2 regions of the Microbacterium sp. NPDC077184 genome follow, and region 1 is predicted to be linked to the other one. Evidence: riboswitches for the same ligand, from Rfam matches in the RefSeq annotation. Region 1 holds a riboswitch; the other holds the start of a gene.

Region 1 (5,345 bases):
ACCGCGTAGTCTCCCCGCGCGGCGACGGCGAGCAGATGGTCGAGGTACGCGACCGTGACGGGCGCCGGGGTGACGGCATCCGTTCCCGCGGACTCCCCCAGCCAGCTCTCGTGCAGCTGCATCTCGGCGGCCAGCGCCCCGTGCGCGCCGAGGGCCCAGAACGCCTGCGCCTCCTGGTCGGGGGCTCGTCGGCTGGCCTCCGCGAGCACCCGCGCGTAGTCGCGGAGGTACAGCGCATCCTGGGCGAGGTAGGCCGTGAACTCGTCTCGGGCGAGTGTGCCGTCACCCAGCCCGCGGACGAACGGCAGCGCATCGATCGCGGCACGCTCCGTCGCGATCTCCTCCCACCAGTCGTTCCGCACAGCCTCGGGCGTCGGGCGCGTCGACAGCCCGCCGCGCGCCCAGAGCCCCGCGAAGTGGCTGACCGGGCCGTTCCCGTGCCCGACCTCGAGCTCCGCGCCGTGCCGGATGCTCTCGGCCAGCCATCGCTTGGTCTCCGCCGTCGCCGTCGCCCAGTCCCCCGTTCGCGCGACGCGGGTCGCGAGCGCCGCCGACAGCGAGCACCCGGTGCCGTGCGTGTTCGACGTGTCGATCCGGATGCCGGAGAACTCGACCACGTCGCCGTCGGGAGACACGAGTGCGTCCGGCATCCGCTGTCCGCCGTCCTCACGCCCGAGGTGCCCGCCCTTGGCGAGCACGCACACGCCGTGCCGGTCGGCGACGCGCGCCGCCTGCGCGAGCACCTCGTCCCAGCCCGTCGCCACCGGCTCCCCCGCAAGGATCGCGAGCTCCGGAATGTTCGGCGTCACCAGGTCGACCCGCGCGACGAGCGCCCGCAGCGCCTCCTCGGCTTCGCGGTCGAGCAGGCGATCGCCGCTCGTGGCGATCATGACCGGGTCCAGCACGACCACCGGCGGACGCACCCGCACGAGCCACTCCTCGACCGCGTGGATCACCTCGACCGTGCCGAGCATCCCGATCTTCACGGCGTCGATCGCGACGTCGTCCGAGACGGCATCCAGCTGCTGGGCGAGGAATTCCACGGGCGGCATATGGACCGCGCGCACCCCACGCGTGTTCTGCGCGACGAGCGCGGTGACCACCGCCATGCCGTATCCGCCGTTCGCGGCGATGCTCTTGAGATCGGCCTGGACGCCCGCCCCGCCGGTCGGGTCCGTCCCCGCGACGCTCAGCACCCGCGGCACGGCCCGCGGCACGACCCGCAGCCGCCCGCTCATTCGCCGACCTCCCACGCACGCCGAAGTTCTCGGGCAGCGGATGCCGGATCCGCCGCCGCGCACACCGCCGACACCACCGCGGCACCGGCTGCCCCGGCGGCTCGCAGCCGCGGCAGATCGGCGGCGGTCACGCCCCCGATCGCGACGGACGGCATGGCGACGGATGCCGCGAGCTCGGCGAACCGCGCATGCCCGAGCGGTGCGGGCGCATCCTTCTTCGTCTGCGTGACGTGGAGCGCGCCGATCCCGACGTAGTCGATGCGCGCCGGGCTCGACGCGGCCTCGGCAAGCTGTGCCGGAGTCGCGGCGCTGAGTCCGAGCACGGTGTCGTCGCCGATGAGTTCCCGCACGACCGGCGCCGGCAGATCGGACTGGCCGACGTGCACGCCGTGGGCGCGGCCGGCGAACCCGCGCGGGAACGCCCGGCGCGCGGCGAGGTAGACGTCGACGCGGTCGTTGACGAGCAGCGCGACCTCGTCGGGCAGCGCCTCGGCGAGGCGGACGACGGTGTCGAGGAACGCCGCCGCGGCGGCATCCTTCTCCCGCACCTGCACCGCGGTGACTCCGCCGCGCGCGGCGGCGACGGCGACGTCGACGAGGTCGTGCCCGGCACCCGTCGCCTGACGTGTGTCGGTGACGAGGTAGACCGAGAGGTCGAGGCGGGTCATGCGGGCGACTCCCCGGTCGCGTCGATCGAGATGACCGCCGCGCGGCGGAGCGCATCGCCGTCGACCTCGGCGAGCGCGTCGAGGAACCCCACCGCGAAGCTGCCGGGACCGCTCGCCCGCGCCGCGGCGCGCTGCGCGGCGACCGTGTACACCGTGATCGCAGCGACGGTGGTGGCGAGACGGTCGTCATTGACGGCCGCGAAGGCCGCCATGACCGCGCCGAGCGCGCAGCCGCCGCCCGTGACCTGCGTCAGGAGCGGAGTGCCGTTGGAGATCCGAACGCTCTCGCGTCCGTCGGTCACGAGGTCGACCGGGCCAGAGACCGCGACGATGCCGCCGGTCCGGAGGGCGAGGGCGCGGGCGTGCGGCTCGGCGGCGGCGAGGTCGTCGGCGGCGTCGACGCCGCGCCCGCCCACCCCGGCACCGCCGACCGCGATGATCTCGGAGGCGTTCCCCCGGACGATCGTCGGACCGGCATCCCGCAGCTCGAAGCCGAGCGGCGTCCGCACCGGAAGCGCGCCGACGGCGACCGGGTCGAGGACCCACGGGGTCCCGGCATCCGTCGCCGATGTCACCGCCTCCCGCATCGCGGTGCGTTGCTCGGCGGTCGGCGTCCCGAGGTTGACGAGGAGCCCCGAGGCGATGGCCGCGAAGGGCCCCGCCTCGTCGGGGATGTCGACCATCGCGGCCGACGCCCCGAGGGCGAGCAGCGCGTTCGCGGTGAAATTCACCACGACGCTGTTGGTGATGCAGTGCACAAGGGGCGCGGATCTCCGCACCTCCTGCAGCGCATCGACGGAGAACTCGAGCAGGTGCTGTGGCGTGCGCGTCATGCGCGACATCCCTTCGCTAGTACGAACTAGATCAGGTTCGACGGGTGTCATCTCAGCCCCGTGGGGCACCCCGTGTCACGTGTGCGCTCCACCCTACCGAGGCCCGGATGCCGGGGGTCGGCCGGCCGGTCCGGCCGGTCCGGAGCCGCAGCGCGGTGAAAGCGCGGGGAGATTCGGTCGTGTCGGCGGCGTGTCGCGGCCGGAGACGTCGATTTCTCCCCGGGGTTTCACGAGGTGCGGCCGAGACCGCCTCGACCGGCGTCCTCTGCGGCGCGCCGAGGCGGCCTCTACTGCCGCGTCGTTCTCGGCCGTTTCCGGTCAAGAACGCGGCATATCCGGGGCCCGGCACCCGGCCGCACGGCCCGAAACGGCCGCTCACCCCGCGTTCTTCACCGCGTGGACCGGCGCACGGCCCCTGGCCCCGCGGGCCACACCGGGTTACTCTCGCGGCATGTCCTCCAACCCGCGCCGGCCGTCGCTGTTCGCCCGCATCCGGCAGTTCTTCCGGCCGGCGACCGAGACCTACGACTCGCGCCGCTCGGGCGGCGCCGAGGCGGGCACGCCCCAGCCGCACCACGACCCCGCCACCGACCAGCGCCGCGGATACGGCGTCTGGGGCTGACACCGGGGCGCCGCCAGAGACCCCGCGGTGAAACCCCGGGGCGAATCAGGCCCGCACCCCGGTCTCAGACGCTGAATCCGCCGATTTCTCCCCACGGTTTCACGCGCAGCCGCGCGCACGCCGCCCCTCACGCGGCGGCGGGTGAGGTCTGCACCTCGATCCCGCCGAGGAAGCGCCGCACCCTTCCGTCCGGACTCACCACGACCCCCGACGCTTCCGGGATCCGCCCCGCCCAGGACAGGTCCTCGATCCCCGCGACCACCGCGGCGGTGGCGAACACGTCGGCGCGGGTGAGACTGTCGGCGATCACCGTCGCCGACGCCGCCCCCGTCGCGGGCGCTCCCGTGCGCGGGTCGACGATGTGCGCGCCCCGCTCCGCGGTTCCGGATGTCGCGACGGCACCGTTGCGCACCGGAACCGTCGCGATCACCCGGCCGGCATCCGCGGGATCGACGATGCCGACGTTCCACGTCCAGTCCGCGCCGTCCGCCGCGAAGAGCTGCATGTCGCCGCCGACGGTGAGACCCGCAGCCTGCACCCGCCCCGGCTCGTCGAGCAGCGGAGCGAGCCACATCCTCGCCGCGCGTTCGACGGCCCATCCCTTCACGAGACCGGTCGGATCGAACTCCCCCGCGAACTCGGCGCGGAAGAGGCCGCCCGTGTCGCGCTCGGCCGCGGCGCACGCCGCGACGACCTTGGCGTAGAGGGGGTCGGCGTCCCAGACCGCGAGCTCGCCCCGCGCGATGCGACGGAGGTCGGAGTCGTCGCGGTACGTCGAGAAGACCCGATCCGCCCGCCGCAGCTCGGTCATGCATCCGCGAACGACGTCTGCGAAGGCGACCGGCGCGAGGTCGCCGATGACGTGGATGCTCGCAGTGCTTCCCATGACCGGAGCGGCATGCACGTGGCGCGGCGGCCGCCGCCGGGCGGCGGTCATGCCCGCGCCTCATCGAGCGCGCTCTGCAGCGACCGCGTGTAGCCGTCGCTCGTGTACGTCGCGCCGGACACCATGTGGATCTCGGCGGACTGCGCGTCGATCGTCTCGGACACGAGCACCGGCAGCGCGCGCTCGTTGATCTGGCGGTCGCGCGAATTCCCCGACGGATACTGCGGCACCTGCACATCGGTGATCTGCCCGCCCGCCACCGTGATCTGCACCTGGACCGGGCCGTAGCGTGTGCCCGCCGTGGTGCCGGTGTAGGTGCCGTCCGTGAACCCGCTGCTCGTCGACGCGGATGCCGCGTCCGACGCTCCCGCCCCCGTATCGGTCGCGGCCCCCGACCCTGTCGCGGCCGCCGACCCCGACGCCGTCGCGGACGCCGAACCGGTCCCGCCCGACCCCGCGGCGGCCGCGGCATCCGTTCCGGCCGTGCTCGCGGAATCGAGCGCGGCCGCCGGAGCCTCGACGTGCGACGTGCGGTACCCGAAGAGCAGCACCAGGCCGCTCAGGGTGACCAGGATGCTGTAGACGATCTTCTTCATGATGCGCTCCTCGAAGGACGATCGGATGCCGATCAGATGCTGAACGATTCGGTGTGGATGCGCGCCCGCGGGACCCCGGCGGCGCGGAGGTCGGCGACGACGGAGTCCATCCATCCCGCCGGTCCGCAGACGTAGGCGTCGTACTCCTGCAGGTCGGGTGCGAGGTGGCGCAGCGCCTCGCGTCCGCTCCACCGCGCGTGCGTGGCGGGGAGCCAGGTCGATTCGGATGCCGCGCGCCGGCCGATCAGCGGCACGTGGCGCAAGCCCCGCTCTCGCACCAGCCGCGTGATCGCGTCGGAACGCAACGCCGCGCCCGCCGTGGAATCCCGGGTGATCAGCGTCGCGGCGCCGGGGGCGTACGCCTCTCCCTTGAGAAGCGACACGAGCGGCGCGACTCCCGCGCCGGCTCCGATCATCAGCAGCTTCGGGGTGGTGCGCGCCTCGCCGGTGAGGTGTCCGTACGGGCCCTCGATGAGCACCCGCGTCCCGGGCCGCAGCCGCG
Region 2 (5,345 bases), on a different contig from region 1:
ATCGTGCTCGTGCGCGCCCGATCCGGTGCCAGCGTCATCGCGTCGCTCCGCGGATCTCGACCCGCGTGGCACGGAGGGCGCGCACGACGTCGGCGTCATGCGTGATCGTCACGATCGCGGACCCCTCGTCCCGCAGGCGCGCGAGGAGCGCGACCATCTCCGCCCACGTCCGCGCGTCCTGCCCGAACGTCGGCTCATCGAGGACCAGCACCCGGGGCGCCGTGGCGAGCGCCGCGGCCACCGTCAGGCGGCGCTTCTCCCCACCGGAGAGCGTGTACGGGTTGGCTGCGGCCAGATGATCCAGCCGGAGCCGCGCGAGGAGCTCGTCGACCACGGCCTCCCGCGCCGCGGCATCCTGTCCGAGAGCGCGCGGCCCGACCTCGAGCTCCCCCCGCACCGTTCGCTCGAGGAGCTGATGCTCGGGATCCTGGAAGACCGTGCCGATCCGTGTCAGCAGCTGGCGGGAGCGCCAGCGGATCGGTGTGGGACCCGCCCCGGCGGCGAGCGCGTCGGATGCCTCGAGGAGACCGGATGCCGGAGCGATCAGCCCCGCGAGCGTCAGCCCGAGCGTCGACTTCCCCGACCCGTTCGGCCCGGTGATCGCCAGCGCCGCGCCGGCGCGGACCTCCAGGTCGATGCCGGAGGCCACGGGGCTGCCCGCCACCCGCTGCACGGCCAGGTCGCGCGCCCGCAGCAGCACGTCACCGGGCGGCGACGCGGGAGGAGCGGGGTGCGGCGGGGGCGAGGCGGGGACCCAGACCCCGGCATCCGTCAACCGCGCGCGCTCGGCGCCCAGGACCTCGTCGGGTGTCCCGTCGGCGATCACCCCGTCGCCGCCCGCACCGAGGACGACCACGCGCGTGACCAGCGGGAGCCACACCTCCACGCGGTGCTCGACGACCACGAGGGTCGCCGGATGGGCGTCGAGGAGTCCACCGACCGCGGCGCGCACCTCCGCGGCCCCGTCCGGATCGAGGTTGGCGGTGGGTTCGTCGAGCAGGATCAGCCCCGGCCGCATCGCGAGGACGCCGGCCAGCGCCATCCGCTGCTTCTGACCGCCGGAGAGCTCCTTCGTCGGACGGTCCAAGGGGACGTCCAGCCCCACGGCGTCGCGGGCGGCGTGCACGCGCGGCCAGATCTCGTCGTGCGGGATGCCGAGGTTCTCGCAGCCGAAGGCGATGTCGTCGCCCACCCGGGCGAGGATCACCTGCGCGTCGGGATCCTGCAGGAGCAGGCCCGCGCGCCCGCGCGCGGCCTCCGCGGGAACGTCGTCGAGGAGCAGCTCCCCCTCGGACTCGCCCTCCTCGGCACCGCCGAGGACACCCGCGAGCCCCTGGAGGAGCGTGGACTTCCCGGCCCCGGATGCGCCGAGGAGGAGGACCCGCTCCCCCGGCTCGATCCGCAGGTCCACGCCTCGCACCGCCCAGGCGCGCCGCGACGCGTGCCGCCAGCCCCACCCGCGCACCCGCACCGCGGCCGCGGCGCCCGGCATCCGCGACACGCTCAGACGCGGGTGCGGTGCGCGCGACCCGACGCGAACCGGTCGAGCGCGCCGGTGGCGGCGAGCCCGCGCGCGATCGCCCACGACAGGGCACCGGCGATCACCGCGCCCGAGATCATCGTGCTGACGAGGTAGACCACCACGAAGGTGATGTCGGCGCCGGCGTACCAGAGCAGGAGGTTGTTCACGCCGCCGAAGAGCGCGGCCCCGATCCCCGCGAGGACGGCGACCGGCAGCGACCAGCGGCGGTAGAAGAAGGCGAGGAAGACGAGCTCGGCGCCGAGGCCCTGGATGAGGCCCGCCTCGAGCGTGAGGAACGCCCCCCACGTGTTGCCGACCAGCGTGAGGGCCGACACGGCCGCCGCGACGAGTTCGGTGTACACCGCCGCGCCGGGCTTGCGGATGATGAGGGCGCCGAGGACGCCCGCGAACAGCCAGGGTCCGTCGAGGAGTCCCTGGAGCCCCGGCAGGAGCGGTTCGAGGAAGGCGCTCGGACCGCGGTACGCGACGTTCCAGAGCAGGAAGACGAGTCCGCACGCGACGCCGAGGACGCTGGCGACGACGATGTCCACGACGCGCCAGCGGTGGGTCCGCGGCGGCGTCGAGGTGGGGACGGACGTGGACGTGGATGCAGACATCGATGCTCCTCCCTGCGCCGGCATGATCCGGATCAGGTTCGACGGTCGAAGCGTGGTTCGCTTCCTCTCAGCCCGGCTCACCGGACTCCCGTGGTTGTGCGCTCGAGTATAGCGGCGCCCGGGCGCGGTATCTTGGCCGGGTGAGCGTGGACGAAGCCCCCGCGACGACGCGTCGCGCCCGTCGGGAGACCGTCGCGTCGACGACGGGCCCGACCCCGACGGGGGCGCTGGCGTGGGTCGACCCGGAGCGGGTGACGGGCGCGTCGACCCGGACCGACTTCGCCACGGCATCCGCTCCCTTCGTCCCGGTCGAACCCGACCTGCTCGCCGACGCCCCGCGCCGCTCGATCCTGCGCCCGGGGGTCCTCATCCCGGTCGGCGTGTTCGCCGCGCTCGCCGGCGCCTACGCCGCCACCACCCTCCTGTGGCCGCTGCACGCCGTGGCACCGGAAGTGGCCCCCGTGCAGGTCGAGCCGATCGCCTCGGTCGCAGCCGTCCCGGCCTGGCCGGGAGTGGGTTCGGCGGCGATCGCCGTCGAGGGCATCGACGGGACGCTCGCGTCGTCGCTGGATCCGGCATCCATCGCCAGCATCACCAAGGTGGTCACGGCGCTGATGATCCTCGACGAGCTGCCCCTCGCGCCGGGGGAGCAGGGACCGGAGTACCGCTTCGGCTACACCGACATGCTCGAGTACTGGGATTACCGCGCCCGTGGCGAGTCCGCCCTCGACGTGCCCATCGACGGAGTGCTCACCGAGTATCAGATGCTCGAGGGCATCCTCGTGGGCTCGGCGAACAACTACGCCGAGCGTCTCGCGTCGACGATCTGGCCCTCGGACCAGGTCTTCTCCTCGGCGGCGCGCTCCTGGCTGTCGACCCACGGCATCCCCGGGGTGACCGTCGTCGAGCCGACGGGGATCGACGGCGGCAACACCGCGACGGCCGAGTCGCTCATCCCCCTGGCCAAGAAGGCGATGGAGAACCCGGTCGTCGCCGAGATCGTCGCGAAACAGGCCGTCGAGCTCCCGGGCGCCGGCCGGGTGGAGAACACCAACGGACTCCTCGCCGACCCCGGCGTCCTCGGCATCAAGACCGGCACCCTCGACGCGTGGAATCTCCTGTCGGCGAAGGATGTCGTCGCCGGCGACACCACCGTCCGGCTGTACGCCGCGGTCCTCGGTCAGCCCGACGACGCCGCACGGGTCGAGGCCTCGCGCGCGCTGTACGCGCAGCTGGAGCAGGAGCTGCAGCCTCGACCGTCCGTCACCGCCGACACCGTCGCGGGGCTCGTCCGCACGGAATGGGGCGAAGAGGTCTCGATCGTCACCGCGAGCGACGCGGCCGTCGTCCTGTGGAACGGCGGTGCCGGAACGGTGTCGACCCGGTACGACCTCGGCGACGCCCGCACCGCCGGCGACGTCGTCGGAGCGCTCTCGGTCGACGGTCCGCTCGACGACGCCCTCGTCGACCTGCGGCTGGCCGAAGACATCGAGCCCCCGAGCGCCTGGTGGCGCCTCACCCACCCGCTCGAGCTCTTCGGCCTCGACGACTGAGGCGGGAACCGGCGCGGACCTCAGGCGAAGCGGACGCGCTGCTGCAGCCGCGTGCGGGCGTCGAAGACCTCGTTGCCGCCCATCGCGCGCGCGCCCGTGAGCCCGCGACGGAGGATCGTCGACAGCGCACTGCGGGCGACGACCGCGACGGGCACGCCGCGCACCTTGCCGAGCTCGGTGATCGCCTGATCGAGGTCGTCATCGGGAAGCACCACGATCGCGCCGCGGAACCGCACCCCCGCCGCACGCCCCATGCCGCGCACGCGCGCGACGAGGTCCGCGATCGGCGTGCCCACCACACCGTCGCCCACGATCTCGCCGCGGCGGACACCGACCGGTCCGCCGAAGTCCTCCGACAGCACCCCGTAGAGGCCGCTCGGGCCCAGCACGATGTGGTCGATCTTGTCGTCGGGCCCCGCGTCGCGTCCTTCGGCCATCACGTCGTGCCACACCGTGTACCCCATGCCGAGATCGGCGACGATGCGGGCGGTCGCCTCCTCGGCGAGCGCGTCGGCGAGGAGGCGCCGCAGATGGTGCGGGGCGGTGCGCACGAGAGCGGGGTCGTACGGGTCCTCCAGCGGAACGCCGCGGCCGACCCACTCGCGCATGAGGTCGAGGTAGCGTTCGCGTCGCCAGCCGCCCGGATGCCCGTGCGAGCGGGCGCGCGGACGGGTGTCGCGCGAGGCCGCCCGCGGGGCGCGCCAGGAGGTGGCATCGGAGGCCGACCCCGCGGCATCCGACCACTCCGGCGCCTCGCTCGAGCCGAAGCCGTGCCCGCGGTCGTACGCCGCGCGCGCATCGGCGGTGCCGACGAGCTCCCACGCGCGCTGGACCTGCACGAAGGTCGCGGCGTCACCGCCGGTGTCGGGGTGGGTCTGTCGCAGTCGCAGGCGGTAGGCCTTGCGGAGGGCGTCGTCGTCGACGTCGGGGGCGACCCCCAGCACGTCGTACGCGGAGGCCGACAGCGGGCTGTCGAACATCCCGCTCCTTCCTCAGTCGTTCTCGGGTCGTCTCTCGTTCCGGCGGGCGTAAGCCGCCGCGCTGCGGCTCGACAGCGCGAGCAGCAGCAGGATGTCCAGGCTCAGCGACAGGAACGTCCCGTCCAGGGTGATCTCCTCGCCCCGCACCCACCACGCGGTGAACACGGTGCTGATGGAGATGACCGAGAACAGCATGACGAGCACGCGCGGCCAGTTATGGCCACGATAGATCAGGATTCCGAGCACGGCGTCGGCGAGGACCAGGATTCCGCCGCCGACGAGCACGACGCCGAGGAGGAGCGAGCGGACCTCCGGATCGTTGAGCGCCGCATCGGATGCCGTGACGGTGCCGAAGAGGGAGTCCCATTCCCGCGCGAGCTCCAGGAGCACGAAGGCCCCGGCGATCGCGCGGAGCAGCACCAGGAACGTCCCCGCGACCGTCGTCGCCGGGCGCGGCATGTCCGGGTCGTAACGCACGGGCGACAGCAGCCTCGCACCCGGCTCGTACGCCGGGCGCTTGCCGGGCACATGCGGAGGGGGTGCAGAACTCACGACGTCGCCTCCTCACCGCGCGGCTGCGCGTCGCCGGTCACGGCGCGGACATCGATGATCGGCAGATCCCCGTCGGTGCGGATGCTGTCTCCGCCGCCGTTGCGGGAGTGGTACCCGGTGG

What was found. A riboswitch is a leader RNA that binds a small molecule or an ion and turns the genes downstream of it on or off. The one in region 1 is predicted to bind thiamine pyrophosphate.
Region 2: linked by a shared signal. The riboswitch ahead of AB0O93_RS15475 (ECF transporter S component) and the one ahead of thiM (hydroxyethylthiazole kinase) in region 1 are both predicted to bind thiamine pyrophosphate.

The regions. Positions count from the first base shown of each region.
Region 1 covers NZ_JBFBMM010000005.1:32,474-37,818, reverse strand. Annotated here, with positions in the region: gene AB0O93_RS10470 (bifunctional hydroxymethylpyrimidine kinase/phosphomethylpyrimidine kinase) at 1-1,238, opposite strand, end outside; gene thiE (thiamine phosphate synthase) at 1,235-1,906, opposite strand; gene thiM (hydroxyethylthiazole kinase) at 1,903-2,739, opposite strand; TPP riboswitch at 2,731-2,822, opposite strand; gene AB0O93_RS10455 (hypothetical protein) at 3,191-3,361, shown strand; gene AB0O93_RS10450 (FAD:protein FMN transferase) at 3,489-4,298, opposite strand; gene AB0O93_RS10445 (FMN-binding protein) at 4,295-4,843, opposite strand; gene AB0O93_RS10440 (ferredoxin reductase family protein) at 4,876-5,345, opposite strand, start outside.
Region 2 covers NZ_JBFBMM010000010.1:37,899-43,243, reverse strand. Annotated here, with positions in the region: gene AB0O93_RS15485 (energy-coupling factor transporter transmembrane component T) at 1-38, opposite strand, end outside; gene AB0O93_RS15480 (ATP-binding cassette domain-containing protein) at 35-1,492, opposite strand; gene AB0O93_RS15475 (ECF transporter S component) at 1,504-2,139, opposite strand; TPP riboswitch at 2,132-2,241, opposite strand; gene AB0O93_RS15470 (D-alanyl-D-alanine carboxypeptidase) at 2,280-3,692, shown strand; gene AB0O93_RS15465 (DnaJ domain-containing protein) at 3,713-4,672, opposite strand; gene AB0O93_RS15460 (hypothetical protein) at 4,685-5,224, opposite strand; gene AB0O93_RS15455 (LssY C-terminal domain-containing protein) at 5,221-5,345, opposite strand, start outside.